DNA from 2 places in the Kitasatospora sp. NPDC053308 genome. Region 1 is predicted to be linked to the other one. Evidence: riboswitches for the same ligand, from Rfam matches in the RefSeq annotation. Region 1 holds a riboswitch; the other holds the start of a gene.
The links. A riboswitch is a leader RNA that binds a small molecule or an ion and turns the genes downstream of it on or off. The one in region 1 is predicted to bind cyclic di-AMP.
Positions count from the first base shown of each region.

Region 2: linked by a shared signal. The riboswitch ahead of ACZ6Y7_RS00105 (M23 family metallopeptidase) and the one ahead of ACZ6Y7_RS34365 (transglycosylase family protein) in region 1 are both predicted to bind cyclic di-AMP.

Region 1 covers NZ_JBVJJY010000025.1:76,407-83,661, forward strand. Annotated here, with positions in the region: gene ACZ6Y7_RS34350 (glycoside hydrolase family 13 protein) at 1-272, shown strand, start outside; gene ACZ6Y7_RS34355 (LacI family DNA-binding transcriptional regulator) at 298-1,317, shown strand; gene ACZ6Y7_RS34360 (hypothetical protein) at 1,450-1,650, opposite strand; gene ACZ6Y7_RS34365 (transglycosylase family protein) at 1,920-3,179, opposite strand; cyclic di-AMP (ydaO/yuaA leader) riboswitch at 3,187-3,345, opposite strand; gene ACZ6Y7_RS34370 (sirohydrochlorin chelatase family protein) at 3,984-4,943, opposite strand; gene ACZ6Y7_RS34375 (DUF397 domain-containing protein) at 5,502-5,765, shown strand; gene ACZ6Y7_RS34380 (ATP-binding protein) at 6,138-6,719, opposite strand; gene ACZ6Y7_RS34385 (helix-turn-helix domain-containing protein) at 7,137-7,255, shown strand, end outside.
Region 2 covers NZ_JBVJJY010000001.1:24,006-31,260, reverse strand. Annotated here, with positions in the region: gene ACZ6Y7_RS00130 (roadblock/LC7 domain-containing protein) at 1-294, opposite strand, end outside; gene ACZ6Y7_RS00125 (ATP-binding protein) at 345-1,559, opposite strand; gene ACZ6Y7_RS00120 (TetR/AcrR family transcriptional regulator) at 2,149-2,715, opposite strand; gene ACZ6Y7_RS00115 (alpha/beta fold hydrolase) at 2,754-3,581, opposite strand; gene ACZ6Y7_RS00110 (YiaA/YiaB family inner membrane protein) at 3,743-4,033, opposite strand; cyclic di-AMP (ydaO/yuaA leader) riboswitch at 4,230-4,388, shown strand; gene ACZ6Y7_RS00105 (M23 family metallopeptidase) at 4,401-5,264, shown strand; gene ACZ6Y7_RS00100 (hypothetical protein) at 5,371-6,246, opposite strand; gene ACZ6Y7_RS00095 (GNAT family N-acetyltransferase) at 6,289-6,864, shown strand; gene ACZ6Y7_RS00090 (sensor domain-containing protein) at 6,978-7,255, shown strand, end outside.

The DNA.
Region 1 (7,255 bases):
ACCCGTCCTCCACCCTGGAGCTCTACCGCAGCGCGCTGGCCGTCCGCCGGGCGCAGGCCGACCTCGGCGCCGGTACCGGGGTCGAGTGGCTGGACGGCCCCGAGGGCACCCTGCTGTTCCGCCGCGGCTCCTTCGTGTGCACCGTGAACACCACCGGCGAGCCGGTGCGGGTGGCGACCCCGGGCAGGCTGCTGCTCGCCTCGGCCGACCTCGTGGTGGACGGCGGCGAGACGGTGCTCGCTCCGGACAGCACCGGCTGGTGGGCGGTCTGACGTGGTTGCAATAGGCTCTGGGACCGTGACTACGGCGCGACTCTCAGACATCGCGGCGCAGGCGGGGGTCAGCGAAGCCACCGTCTCCCGCGTGCTCAACGGCAAGGCGAACGTCTCCGCCGCCACCCGGCAGACGGTGCTGGCCGCACTCGACGTGCTCGGGTACGAGCGGCCGACCCGGCTGCGCCAGCGCAGTGCCGGGCTGATCGGGCTGATCACACCGGAGTTGAGCAACCCGATCTTCCCCGCGCTGGCGCAGGTGATCGAGCAGGTGCTCAGCCGGCACGGCTACACGCCGGTGCTGTGCACCCAGACCCCGGGCGGCTCCACCGAGGACGAACTGGTGGAGATGCTGGTGGACCGGGGCGTGGCGGGCATCGTCTTCGTCTCCGGGCTGCACGCCGACACCACGGCCGACCACGACCGCTACGCGCGGCTGGCCGGGCGCGGGGTGCCGTTCGTGCTGATCAACGGCTTCAGCGAGAAGATCGACGCGCCGTTCATCTCGCCGGACGACCGGGCCGCGATGTGGATGGCCGTCCAGCACCTGGCCGAACTCGGGCACGAGCGGATCGGGCTGGCCGTCGGGCAGCGCCGGTACGTCCCGGTGCTGCGCAAGATAGAAGGCTTCACGGCGGCGATGCGCGAGGTGCTCGGGCGTACCCGGGAGGAGGCCGAGGACCTCGTCCACCACACGCTGTTCAGCGTGGAGGGCGGGCACGCGGCGGCCGGCGCGCTGCTCGACAAGGGCTGCACGGCGATCGTCTGCGGGAGCGACATGATGGCGCTCGGAGCGATCCGGGCGGTGCGGCAGCGGGGGCTGTCGGTGCCGCACGACGTGTCGGTGGTCGGCTTCGACGACTCGCCGCTGATCGCCTTCACCGAGCCGCCGTTGACCACGATCCGCCAGCCGGTCGAGGCGATGGCCACGGCGGCGGTGGACGCGCTGCTGGAAGAAGTCGGCGGGAACGCCGCGCAGCGGGGCGAGTTCATGTTCCAGCCGGAGCTGGTGATGCGCGGGTCCACCGGCGCCTGCGCGCGCTGAGCGTCGGGCCGGTGTCCTGAGCTGCGGGCCCGTGGCGTGCGTGCGGCGCGCCCCGGGCGGCGGTCGGCCGTAAGGCCAACGGAAGGGCCCCGGAGGGCAGTTGCTCTCCGGGGCCCTTCGGCGTACGCCGGTTCAGCCCTCCTGGGCGCTCGGGCGGTCGACGGTGAGGCGGTGGCCGTCGGTCGTTTCGCCGGTACGGGTCTCGGTGCGGCGGCCGCGGGCCAGGTAGTCGCGCAGGACCAGTTCGACGGCGTCCTGTGGGTTCTTGGTACCGGAGAGCATCATCGCGTCGATCGCGAGGTTCGCGTCGAGCGTGACGGTGACCTGGGCCATGTGACTCCTCCTCGGGTGCAGAGCAGCAGCATGCCCGTTGGGACCGGGTTTCACCACGGGGATACGCCGAAGCCCCGGGAGGAGCGACCAGACTCCTCCCGGGGCGGTGGGCTGCCGGGGTTCGGATGACAGCTGACAGATAACAGATGTTGAAATCTGTTATCTGTCAGCTGTTATCTGTCGGCTGTCATCTGTCAGCCGTCGGCCGTCATCCGTCTGCCGAACGCGCCGTCGACCGTCGACCGTCAGCCGTACGCCGTGACGGATCCTCAGACCCGGCCGGCGAAGTCCGGGGCCCAGTTGGCGATGGTCTGCTCGCGCACGCCCGCGCTCGGGTTGGCGGCCTCGACGTACTTGCCGCCGCCGACGTAGATCGCGACGTGGTAGACGCCCGAGTCCTTGCCGTTGTTGGACCAGAACAGCAGGTCGCCCGGCTGCAGGCTGTCCAGCGAGACGTGGGTGCTGGCGGCGGCCTGGTCGGCGGCGACGCGCGGGATGGAGATGCCCGCGGCGCGCAGCGCGGCCTGGGTCAGGCCGGAGCAGTCCCAGCCGCCGTTGCCGGTGCCGCCGTAGACGTAGGCCTGGCCGACCTTGGACTCGGCGAAGGACACCGCGGCGGCCATGCTGCCGGTGGCGGCCTGGGCCGGGGCGGCCGGCTTGGCGGCCGGGGTCTGGGTCTGAGCGGCCGGCTTGGCGTTCACGGAACCGCCGTTCGCGGACTGACCGGACTTCTGCGGGCGGTTGAACCAGGTGAAGTCCGAGCCGGACTTGTCCGAGGAGCCGGACTGCTGGGCCTGGTCGCCGTCACCGAAGGTCAGGTGCTGGCCCGGGTAGATGGTGTCCGGGCCCTCGGTCAGGGTGCTGCGGTTGAGCTCGTACAGCCGCTGCCAGCCGCCCTGGACGTTGTGCTTGTCGGCGATGGCGGACAGCCAGTCGCCCGCGACCACGGTGTAGTCGTGGTCCTGGGCCCACTGCTGGTGCTTCTGGGTCCAGTTGGTGGCGGCGGAGTCGGTGGAGGCCTGCGCGTCGGTCTGGGCCGGCACGGCGGGCTTGGCGGGCTTCGCGGCCGGGGCCGAGGTCTGCGCCGGCTTGGCGGCCGGGGCGGCGGGCGCGGCCGGCTTGGCGGCGGCCGAGGTGTCGACGGCGGCCGGGGTGCCGCCCTTGGTCAGGCCGGCCTGGACCGAGCACACCGGCCAGGCGCCGGGGCCCTGCGAGGCGAGCACCTTCTCGGCGACGGCGATCTGCTGGTCCTTGGTGGCCAGGTCGGCGCGCGAGGCGTAGGCGGTGCCGCCGAAGGCGGACCAGGTGCTCTGGGTGAACTGGAGGCCGCCGTAGAAGCCGTTGCCGGTGTTGATGCTCCAGTTGCCGCTGCTCTCGCACTGGGCGACCTTGTCCCAGGTGGCGACGGAGGCGGCGGAGGCGGTGCCGGAGACGAGGCAGGGAATGGTGAGGCCGACGCCCGCGACGCCGATGGCGGCGATCACGCGGCGGGTGCGGCTGGACAGGCGAGTGCCGTTGGTGGGCAGCATGAAGACGCGGTCCTCTCCCACGCCTGCGAGGTGAGCTGTCGGATTCGGGCTGGAGTTGCCCGGCCGCGCGTGGCGCGGCTTCACCCCTAGCCCTGAACCGTTCCGAGGACCGGTCCGGGGCGACTTACCTGTGGGTCCCCCGCTCCTGCCGTGGTGCGTTATTCGCGCTGCCAGGACATCCGACGGCAGGACTCGGCGTTGCGGATGAACTGGGTCCGTGTGGTCACGAACGGGGAGCACGTTAAGCAGACTTAAGTTAAAACTGCAAATAGCTGTGATGTGTATCACGGTTTAGTGGGAACTGCCCCGTGGGTCGGAATTCATGATCGAAAATGGTCGCGCAATGATCATTTTCTGGCAATTCCACTGCGGATATCCATAACTGTCTCCGCCTCAGGAAATGCATGACGGTGTGTCGAAGCGCGAGGGGGCGCACTCCTCGATCCGGGGGAGCCATCGCGATTCAAGCGCTGGAGGGCGCGCCGGGGGCGCCCGGGAAACGTCTGTCATTTCCTGATGAAGAGAACAGAACGGACATTTCTCTTCAATGTCCGCTTAACTCCCGTACTGTTCCGGTACGGCACGGACCGGTGCCAGGCGAGCAAGCCGGGCAAACCAGGCGGGCAAATCAGGCAGGCAAACCGGGCGGGCGGGCAAACCGGGCGGGATCCCAGGCCAGGGCCCGGCCGGCCGACAGGCCGGCGGGTGGGCCATCGGGCAGCCGGAGAGCGGGCACGGCGAAGGGCCCGGAACGCGAACGGCGTTCCGGGCCCTCTGCGCGCGCGGACGACCGCGCGGTGTCCGTTACTGGCCGACGGCCCCGTCGACGGCCGCGTGGGCGCCACGGGTGCCCTCCACGGCCCCCTCGGCCTCGGCGGCGGCCGCCGCCTCCGCCTCGGCGCGCGCCAGGTCCTCGGCGGACGGCGCGGGCAGCGCGGCCATGTAGGTGGAGGCGATCAGCTGGCCGACGGTCGGGTACGCGCCCAGCGGCGCGGCCGACGGGCAGCCGGTCTCCTCGGCGGCCGCGGCGAGCAGCTCGGAGTCGGCCTCCGGTCCGATCACCAGCGGCGCCAGCGCGGGGCGCTGCGAGCCGGTCTCCTTGAGGTGGTCGACGGCCGCGGCCACCGAGCCGGGCACGTCGAGCGCGGCGGCCACGACCGGGACGGCCAGGCGGGCGGCCAGCAGTACACCGGTGATGCCGGCCGCGGCGGCCGCGTCCTCGCCGCCGACGGTGGTCAGGACCACGCCGTCCGCGGCGGTCGCGATGGCGAACAGCCGGGCCCGGTCGGCGCGGGCCAGCCCGGCCTCGGACAGCCGGACGTGGACGGCCTCGGCGAGCAGCGGGTGCGGGCCGAGCGCGTCGGTGACGGGCGCGCCGTACTCGGCGGCGAGCGCGTGGAGTTCGGGCAGGAAGCCGTGCGGGCCCGGCACCAGCGGCACCAGGACGGGCATCGGCAGGCCGGCCTCGGCGGCCATGGCCAGGAGCTCGGCGACGGTGCGGTCCTCGCCGCCCTCGCCCTCGGCGGAGTCGCCGGGGAGGTATCCGACCGTGGCCTGGACGCCGTGGTGCTCGCTGCGGACGATCGAGAGCAGTTCCTCGACGACCGAGCGGGACTCGGGCCCGGCGGTCGCGGGCACGGCGAGCACCAGGGCCGGGGAGCCGGTGGGGATCTCGGGGCGCTCGGGACGACGGTGGCGCCCCCGCGCACGGGAGCCTGGAGTGCGGACGGGCAGTGGCGCGCCCGGGATGGCTGCGGTGCTCATGCCGGAGATCGTAGGACATCTGCCCGTCCGGCCTGCAGTCGGCTGCCGTGCGGGATTCGCGCGGCCGGGGTGCGGAGTCGGTGCGTCGGCCGCGCCGGTCCGGGCGATTTGCCCGCAATGCGGACATTCCTCGCCCAACCCCCGTACGGGCACGGGCCCTTGCCTAGACGCACCCCGCGGGGTAGGGCGTTGCGGGCGCGGCGCGTGAGATGTCTCACAGTCCGGAGGTCGCCTGACGGAGGGTCACGGCGGCGCGACTCCCGGCGCGCGAAGATCGACATTCAGCGGGGAGCCGCTCACGGCCGGTTATCGGGATACCGGTGATTCAGTGGGCTATGTCCGTTTACGTACCGTCAGGAGAAGGCCCCGTGAAGAGTTCGCGGCGACGGGTGAAAGGCCGCGTGCACCTGCAATGTCCCGTGCTGATGCACGTGCACTGCAGCTATCATCGCGTCAAGTGAGGCGTTGTGCCGGGCCGGTACGGGGCCGGTCCGTTCGTTCGGCGGTGCCGGGGGCGCCGCGCTGGACGACAACTCCGGAGCTCTTCGGGAGACTTCTATGCACGACTCGCAGAACACGCACGGCTCGTACGACACCTACAACGGGATGGCGGCCGCCGATCTCAAGGGGGTGGTCTGGCAGAAGAGCCGGCACAGCAACTCCCAGGGCAACTGCGTCGAGTTCGCGGCCCTGCCGGGCGGGGACGTGGCGATGCGCAACTCGCGCTTCCCGGACGGTCCGGCCCTCATCTACACCCGGGCCGAGATCGCCGCCCTGCTGCTGGGGGCCAAGGACGGGGAGTTCGACCACCTGGCGGTCTGACCGGCTGCCGTGCTTCACCATCGGGGGGCCGTCGTGGGTGCCGACACCGCGACGGCCTTTGTCTTGTCCGCGGCCGCCCACGGCGCTGCCGGTTTCGGGCTCACGGGCCCGCGGCGCTTCGAGCATCGTCCGGTGCCGACGGGGTGATCCGGGATCCGACCGTCGTCGGTGCCGGCAGAACGGCCCGGGGCCTGCTCCACCCGGGGCTTCCTCCGGTCGACCCGTGGCCGACCATGAAGCTGTCCGCCCGTCTGGCGGTCCGCCCCTCCGCCCGTCCGTCCGCCTGTCCGTCCGCCCGACCAGCCGGCTGTCTGACCGACGCTGCGACCATCCGCGCCGGCGGCCACGCGACGCCGCGCGTGCCGGCGGGCGCTAGGCCGAGCGCCGATGCCGTCCGCCCATGTCGACCGGCCCGCCGAGCGCGTCGAGCGCCGACCGTCCGCCGATCTCCGGGGGGCCGTCGAGCGGCCCGTCTCCCGGCTCCGCCTCGAACACGGCCCAGACCACCTTGCCGCTGCCGAGCGGGTGCCAGCCCCAGGAGCGGCTGAAGGACTCCACCAGGTGCAGCCCGCGGCCGGATTCGGCGACGAAGTCCGCCTCCCGTGCCACCGGGCCGATGCTGCTCGGGTCGCTCACCGCGCAGACCACCTGCGGTGCGCGGTGCACGAGGCTTATTCGGATCGGCAGCCGCCCGTCCGGGGTCGCCTGTGTGGGAAAGTCGTACTCGCCCGGGGCGCCGCCCGACGGGTCGGGCCGTGCGCCGATCGCATGCCGGAGCGCATTGGTCACGAGTTCCGACGCCACCAGCGCGACGTCGTCGAACAGCTCCGTCAGCCCCCAGCGCTGGAGCGTGGTGCGGGCGAACTCGCGCGCGGCTCTGACGGCTTCGAAACGAGGAGCGAGCGTACAGGTGACCACATGGGGGTCAACCGCCAAAGCCGTACCGGTGCTCATGAAGAGCTCCTCCCATAAGGGGGCGGACACGGCTGGACCCGCCGGGGTCATGCCGGTCACCTCCGACTCGCTCGGCCGCTCGGCCGCCCCTCGACCACACGCGCGCGCACTCGAACGCCCGATGGCGCGGGGGACGCCGTCGGGCCGGTGCACGGAGTCGCGCGTGGGGTCGACGCGGAGCCCGCGGGATTGCCAGGGATGTGCAGGTGCACGTGCACCATGGTGGTGTGCGCTCACTGCAGATGCAAGAGTCGATTCACGTGCAGTCGCACTATTGGCATATGCATGCGCCGGATGCACGTGCATCCTGGTGCGCGGAGTGCAGAACTGATAGGAACATCCGTCAGTATCGGCACCGTGAGCGCTCAACTGATGGCAGACTGTGCGCTGTTTGCCCTAGGTGGAGGTTTCGACCGCATGACCACAGTTCAGCCGGGCGGCGGCTCGATGGTCCGCCGGATCCTCCTCGGCTCGCAGCTGCGTCGCCTGCGTGAGGCGCGCGGCATCACCCGCGAGGACGCGGGCTACGCGATCCG
Region 2 (7,255 bases), on a different contig from region 1:
CACCACGGCCAGGTGCGCCCCGGCCCCGGCGGCGACGATGAAGAGGTAGCCGCCGCCGTACTCGATGATGATCTGGCGGGTGGCGCTGCCCGGGCCGCCGAAGCCCGTCGCGACGCCGCGGGCCAGCGACTGCAGGCCGGAGCAGGCGGCGGCGAGGCGCTCGGCGTCGTCGCGCGCGATGCCCGCGCTGCGGCCGATCTCCAGGCCGTCGTTGGAGACGACGACGGCGTGCTGGACCTGGGGGACGGCGATGATGTCGGCGAGCAGCCAGCCGAGATCGGGCGTGGTGGTCATGGGAGTCTCCGGAGCGCTGGGGAAGTCGGGGGAAGCAGAGCGGGAAACGGTCAGGGGGAGCCGGGCGGGGACTGGCCCCGGGCGCGGGCGGCCGATCGGCCGCTGGCGGTCCCGGCCTGGAACATCGCCATGAACGCCTGCGCGTCCCGGGCCGAGCGGTACGGCGGGGCGGCGGGCAGCGGGGGAGCGGCGTGCTGGGCCGGGCGGTCGGCGCGGTCGCGCCGGTGGCTCCGGCGGGGCAGCGGCGGCGGGGTGTCGCCGGTGCCGGGGGCCCGGCCGGGCGGTGGGGTCTCCACCAGGGGGTGACCGGCGGGAGAGGCCGGTCGGGGGTCGGGGGTGAACGCGCGGTCGTCCGGCCCGAGGGCGGGGACGGTGGGCGGCAGCGGCTCGGTGAGCAGCGCGTTCGGCAGCAGCACGACCACCCGCACCCCGCCGTAGGGCGAGGGCGCGGAGCTGAGGGTGACCCGGAAGCCGTACTGCTCGGCGAGCCGGCCGACCGCGGCCAGGCCCAACTGCGGTACCTCGCCCAGTCGGGAGACCTCCAGGGTGCTGCCCCCGGCGAGCGCGGCGGCGGCCTTGGCGACGGCCTGCTCGGGCATGCCGACGCCGCCGTCGTCGATCTCGATGACGGCGCCGTTGTGCACCGGCATCAGGGTGACGAAGACCTGGGTGCTGGGCGGGGAGTAGCGGGTCGCGTTGTCCAGCAGCTCGGCGATCGCGTGGATCAGCGCCTCGGCGGCGGCGCCGACCACCGCGGTCTCGATCCGGGAGCGGACGACGACCCGCTGGAACGGCAGGATGCGCGACTGGGCGCCGCGCACGACGTCCTCCAGGGTGACCGGTTCCGGCCAGTGCCGTCCGGCCCGCGCACCGCACAGCACGGCCAGGGTCTGGGCCAGTCGGGCCTGTTGGGCGGCCGCGTGGTCGGCCTTGAGCAGGCCCTCCAGCAGGGCCGGATCGTCGTGGGTGCGTTCCATCTCGTCCAGCAGCGCCTGCTGGTCGTGGGCCATCACCAGGATCCGGCGGGCGACGCTGAGGAAGGCCCGCTGGGTGGAGGCGGTGAGCTCCTGCTCCTGCTGGACGGCGGCCTGTTCGGCTCCACGGCGGGAGAGTTCGGTGCCGAGCTGCTCCTGCAGGCGGGCGAGTTCGCGCTGCAGCCGGGCGGAGCGGCGGCGGTGGGTGACGGACACGGCGTGGTAGCGCGCGGCGGCCACGAGGGCGAGGACGGCGAGTACGCCGGTTGCCGTTACGGACCACTGAGTCATCGTCACGCGGCGAATTCTAGGGTGATGATCCTACGAAGGTGTGAACGGATCTCGCCAAGTGACCGGATCTCGTCAATATCGAGTCAATCCGGCCTCAAACCGGACTCGTTCGCCTCCGACCACCCCTTCTGACGGCGCCTCGGAACGGTGTCACCGGGCCGCCCGCGCGACGGCGGCGTCGCGCCTGATGGCCGATTCCCGTCCCGGGATGTGTGGGGCGTGTGTGCGCGGTGTTGCGGAAGGCGTGACGTCCGGTGCAGGAGCGGCGGGGCCTGTCGGCCGGCCGGGTCCTCGGGCGGAGCGCGGACCCCTCGCCGGTGGTCCGCCCCGGCCCCTCGACCGCGGCGGGCCCGGCGGTCCGGAGGCGGCGGCGCGGGGCGGCGCGGGGCGGCGCGGCCGAGGAGCGGACGCCCGCGGGGCGCCGCCCGGCGGGTGGTCGGACCGCCGGGCGGTGTCCGGTTCTCGTCCTCGGCCCGATGCGCTGCCGCGGGAAGTCGGCGGGCCCGACGTCCGGTGCGCGCCTCCCCGGCCGGAGGGCTTGCCGGACGGCTTCCCCAGCCCGGTGGGGCGGCCGGGGCGGCTCGGCTCCTCACGCGGGCCAGGTGCGCAGGCCGGTGGTGAGGGTGGCGATGAGGCGGTCCTGGGTGGTGGTGAGGTCTTCGGCGAGTCGGAAGGCACCGGCGGTGGTGAGCGAGGCGAAGCCGTGCGCGAGGGACCGGACGGTGCGGGCGGCGTGGATCGCTTCGGAGCCGTCCAGGCCGTACTCCCGCAGGACGGCGATGATCACGCCGACGAGCCGGGCGGCCGCCCGGGCCAGGTCGTCGTCGGGCTGCGGGGCCTGGGGGAGGGCGTGGTAGCGGTGCGGGTGCTCGACGGCGTACGCGTGGTAGGCGCGCAGGACGGCTGCGACGGCGTCGTCCCCGCTGCGCCCGACGGCGGCGTCCGCGAGACGGTCGGCCAGTTCCTCGGTGACCCGGACGGCGATCAGCCGCCGGAGTTCGGCGAGACCGCCGCTGACGTGCTTGTACAGCGAGGGGGTGGCGACGCCGGCCCGGGCGGCGACGGCGGCCAGGGTGAGGGCGTCGGCGCCCTGGTCGTCGATGAGGGCGAGGGCGTGGTCGACGACCTGGTCGGGGGTCAGTCCTACGCGGGGCATGGTCGGGTCTCCGTACGGAAGCGGGCGGGGCCGGTCGCTCAGGCGAGGTCGGCGAGGAAGGGCAGCAGGGCGTCCGCGGTGGCCTGCGGGTTGTCGGCCATCGGGTAGTGCCCGGACCCCTCGATCATCGCCTTCCGCGCGCGCAGGGCCGCGACCTGCCGGTCGGCGACGAGTTCCGGCTTCGGGAAGTCGGGGTCCTTGCTGCCCATGACCACGAGGGCGGGGCACCGCACCGCGGCGGTCCAGCCGGTCGGCGCGGAGTCGCCGGTGACGTACCCGCGGGTGGCGGTCTTCCGGCCGGGGGTGCGCAGGGCGGCGACCAGCCCGTCGACGTAGGCGTCGAAGTCGGCGGGCTTGGCACCGGGGAAGGCCATCCGGCGCAGGTAGAAGCCCCAGAAGGCGGGCCAGTGGACGAGTGCCGCGCCCATCAGGCCGAGGACGCCGCGCATCAGGACGCCGGGCTGCGGGTTCTCGACGAAGGCGTCGATCAGGACGATCCCGGCGATCCGCTCGGGCGCGTCCCCGGCGGCCTTGACCACGGTCGCGCCGGTGTACGAGTTGCCGGCGAGGACGGCGCGCCGGATGCCGAGGTGGTCGAGCAGGGCGAGGACGTCACCGGCGATGGCGGCCGGGCCGTAGTCGTCCCAGGTGAGGGAGGAGTCGCCGAAGCCGCGCAGGTCCATGGTGATGACGCGGTGGCCGGCCGCGACGAGCAGCGGGCGCAGGTGCCGGTACGCGGCGCGGCTGTCGAGCATTCCGGGGAGCAGGACGACGGGCGTGCCGTCGCCCTGGCGGGTGTCGTCGAAGGCGATCCGCCCGCCGGGGACGGTCAGGTACTGGGTCTCCGGGGTGATGGTGGCGTTCATGGTGGGCCTCCTCGGTCCGCTGCTGCGGGGCATCGGCGGTACTGCCGATAGCCATAAAGCTAAGGCTAATAGCCTTAGCCGTCAAGCCCTCGGCCGGCGAGAGTCGAAGAGGGGTCGAAGAGGGGGTGGAAGAGGAGGTGGAGAGGGAGGGATCCGGGCCTTCAGGCCCCCTCGACCTTGAACGGGTCGTGCTCGCTGAGCAGCTTCTCCAGCCGGGCCTGGTCGACCCGGCTGACGATCTCGGCGGACTCGTGCCGGTCCCGGACCACCTTCGCCAGGGTGAACGCGGAGGTGACGGTGTAGAGGAGGCCGATCCCCAGGAACGCCCGGGTCCAGCCGCCGACCGGCAGGTAGGCGATCCCGACGGCGAGGGCGACGCCCGACAGGGCGAAGGAGAGGACGGCCTGGACGTAGTACGCGGCCGTGGTGTGGTTCTTCATCGGTGCGCTCATGGCGTCAGGATGCGGCCGCGCGGTCGGGCCGCACATGAGTAGGAGTACTCAGATGGGGTGCTCGTATGAGGTGTCGTTCGTTGACGTCCGATCACCTGCTCCCCGGCCGTCCCGGACGGATGGCTTGGAATCAGGGCGTCCTAGGATTAACGTCTGATAACGCAGCGCGGTCGTCAACGCCGTACCCAGACGGCACCGTGCGCCGTCGCCTAATCCCACCGGCCGGCCTCCGGGCAGGTCAGGGAGCCGGGGAACCACGTTCCCTGGGGTGAATCGGCGGGGCTCCGGCCCGGCCGTAGGAGACCTTCCTGCTCCGAACCCGTCAGCTAACCCGGTAGGCGCGAAGGAAGGAAAGGAGCGCGCCTCCGTGGCGTCGACGCACACCCCGGCACACCCGGCCGGCCCCGCAGCCGGTACCCAGCTACTCGACCACCCCGGTCCGGACGGGCCGGAGTCCCGCGGCCCCGAGTCCTTCGGGCCGGAGTCCTTCGGGCCCGAGGCCGAGACCAACCGCCACCGGATGCCGCGTCAGACGCGCGGAGCCTCCCCGCTGCTCGGTGTCACCGCCGTCGCCGCCACCCTGGGTGCCACCGGCTTCGCCGCGGCCCCTCCGGCCGCCGCCCCCGCCGTCGAGGCCCCGGACGAGAGCCCGGTCGCACTCTCCGCCGACCCCGGTCTGGCGCTCGCCGCCCGGATCCAGCAGCAGGCCGACAGCCAGCGCACCGCCGCCGAGGAGACCGCCCGCGTCCAGGCCGCGCAGGAGGCCGAGGCCAAGGCCGCCGCCAAGGAGGCCGAGGCCAAGCGGGCCGCCGCGGAGGCCGAGGCCAAGCGCGCCGCCGCCCTCACCCTCCCGGTGAAGGACTACCGGCTCTCCGCGCACTACGGCCAGAGCGCCCGCTACTGGGCCAACCTGCACACCGGCCTGGACTTCGCCGCCGACACCGGCACCCCCGTCTACGCGCTCGGCCAGGGCACCATCACCTCGGCCGGCTGGTCCGGCTCGTACGGCTACCGGATCGTCGAGACCCTGCCCGACGGCACCGAGATCTGGTACTGCCACCTCTCCTCGATCATCAAGGGCTCCGGCGGGGTCACCGCCGGCCAGCAGATCGGCAAGGTCGGCGCGACCGGCAACGTCACCGGCCCGCACCTGCACCTGGAGGTCCGCCCGGGCGGCGGCGCCCCGGTCGACCCGGAGCCCTGGCTCCAGCAGCGCGGCCTCACCCCGTAACCACACCCCGAGAAGCCTCGGACGCCCCTGGCCGCCCGAGGCCGCCGGACACCGAGGAGCCCCCGACCGCACGCGGCCGGGGGCTCCTCGCGCCGTCGCGCCGCTCTCACTCCTCCGCGGGCAGCTGCGCCAGGTAGGCGTCGATCTCCTCCGGGCCCGGCTCCGGCGCCAGCTCCGGGAACTCCTCCACCAGCAGCCGCGGCAGCCCCGGCACCGTCCACTCCCCGAACAGGTCGAGCGCCGCGCCGACCGCCGCCTCCTCGAACTGCCCGAAGTCCCCGGCCAGTTCGTCCGGCATCGGCCGCCCGAGCGCGGTCAGCTCGGCCAGGTTGCGGTAGCTGCGCCGCATCAGCCCCTGCTCCAGCAGCCGCCGCGCGCCGTCCGTGGCCATGCCGACCGACAGCACCCGGCCGGGCCCCCAGCCCTGCTCGTCCGGCTCGTCCAGCCAGCCGGCCGCCGCCAGCGCCTCGAACGCGGCGAGCCGCTCCTCCTCCGCGAGACCGCCGAAGCCGGCCAGCCAGTCCCGCACCGCCTCACCGTCCGTGACGTCCACCCCGTGCGCGTGCAGCAGCAGGGCGTACAACCGGGGCCAGGTCACCAGGTCGGCGCGGCGCAGCAGGCCGGCCGCGACCTCGCCCTGCCACTCGGCCTCCGCGTGCAGCCGTTCCTGGCGCTTGGCGTTGAGCCGCCGGGCGGCCCGCTGGTGGTCGACCAGCAGCCGGACGGCGGCGCCGTACGCGAGCGGGTCCGCCTCGGGCGCGGGTTGGACGTACAGGTGGAGCCGCTCGTAGAGCAGGTGCTCCACCGCGTTGGAGGTCAGTTCGGGCCAGCCGTCGTGCATCCTGCCCTCGCCCAGCTCCAGCAGCGCCAGCACCGTGCGCAGCGGCTCCTCGGCCACCGGCGCGCGGCCCTGCTCGGCCGCCCAGGCGAGCAGGTCGGCGGCCCTGGTGCGCGGGGCGAGCCGCAGGTCATCGTCGTTCATAGTCCGAACGGTAGCCGTCGGGGGCGGGTAGGGTCGGCTGCCATGGTCCCCGTACGACTCACCGGCCCCCGCCTGGCCATCCGCGAGTACCACCACACCGAGGGTGACGTGGACGCGCTGCACGCGCTGTTCGGCGACCCGGAGGTGACCCGCCACCTGCCCTTCGCGCCGCACGACCGCGAGACCTGCGCCGACCAGATCGAGCTCTACCTGGAGGAGGCGATGGCCGAGCAACGGGACACCTACCGGCTCGCCGTGACCAGGCTCGCCGACGCGCCGGACCCGCAGGACGCGACCCCGATCGGGCAGGCCTCGCTCACCCTCGACGGGCACCGCGGCGCCGAGCTCGGCTGCGTCCTCGGCCGCGAGTCCCGGGGCCGCGGCTACGCGGGCGAGATCACCCGCCTGCTCTGCGACTTCGCCTTCCGCACCCTGGAGCTGCACCGCGTCGATGCCCGGGTCGCGGTGGGCAACACGGCCTCGGTCACGGTCCTCACCCGGCTCGGGTTCCGGCCGGAGGGGCGGGAGCGGCAGGGCGGATCGGAGGGCGGCGCCGGCGCCGACGGGTACCGCTACGCGCTGCGCGCCGACCAGTGGCCGGGCCCGGCCGGGGGTTAACCCCACCCCCGATCCGCCAGGCCTCCGGATGCCCCCGCCACCCGCCCCCGGAGCAGACTGGACGTCGTCAGGGAACACGAACGAGCGTCAGAACGAGGGGCCGGGGCCGGGACATGAGCAGCAGCCGAAGCACGCGGGACCACGAGTGGGACGTCCTGGGCGGTGACGGTCAGGGCCACCAGCCGCTCCCGACCCGGGCCCACCGGACCGAGCACCCGCCGGCCTTCTGGCAGGCACCGTTCTCCGCTCAGTACTACCGCGAGGTCGGCTACGCGCTCACCGCCCTGCCGGTGGCGATCGCCGGTTTCACCGCCGCGATCACCCTGTTCTGCCTCGGCCTGGGCACCTTCGTCACCGCCCTCGGCCTGCCCGTGCTGGCCGGTCTGACCAC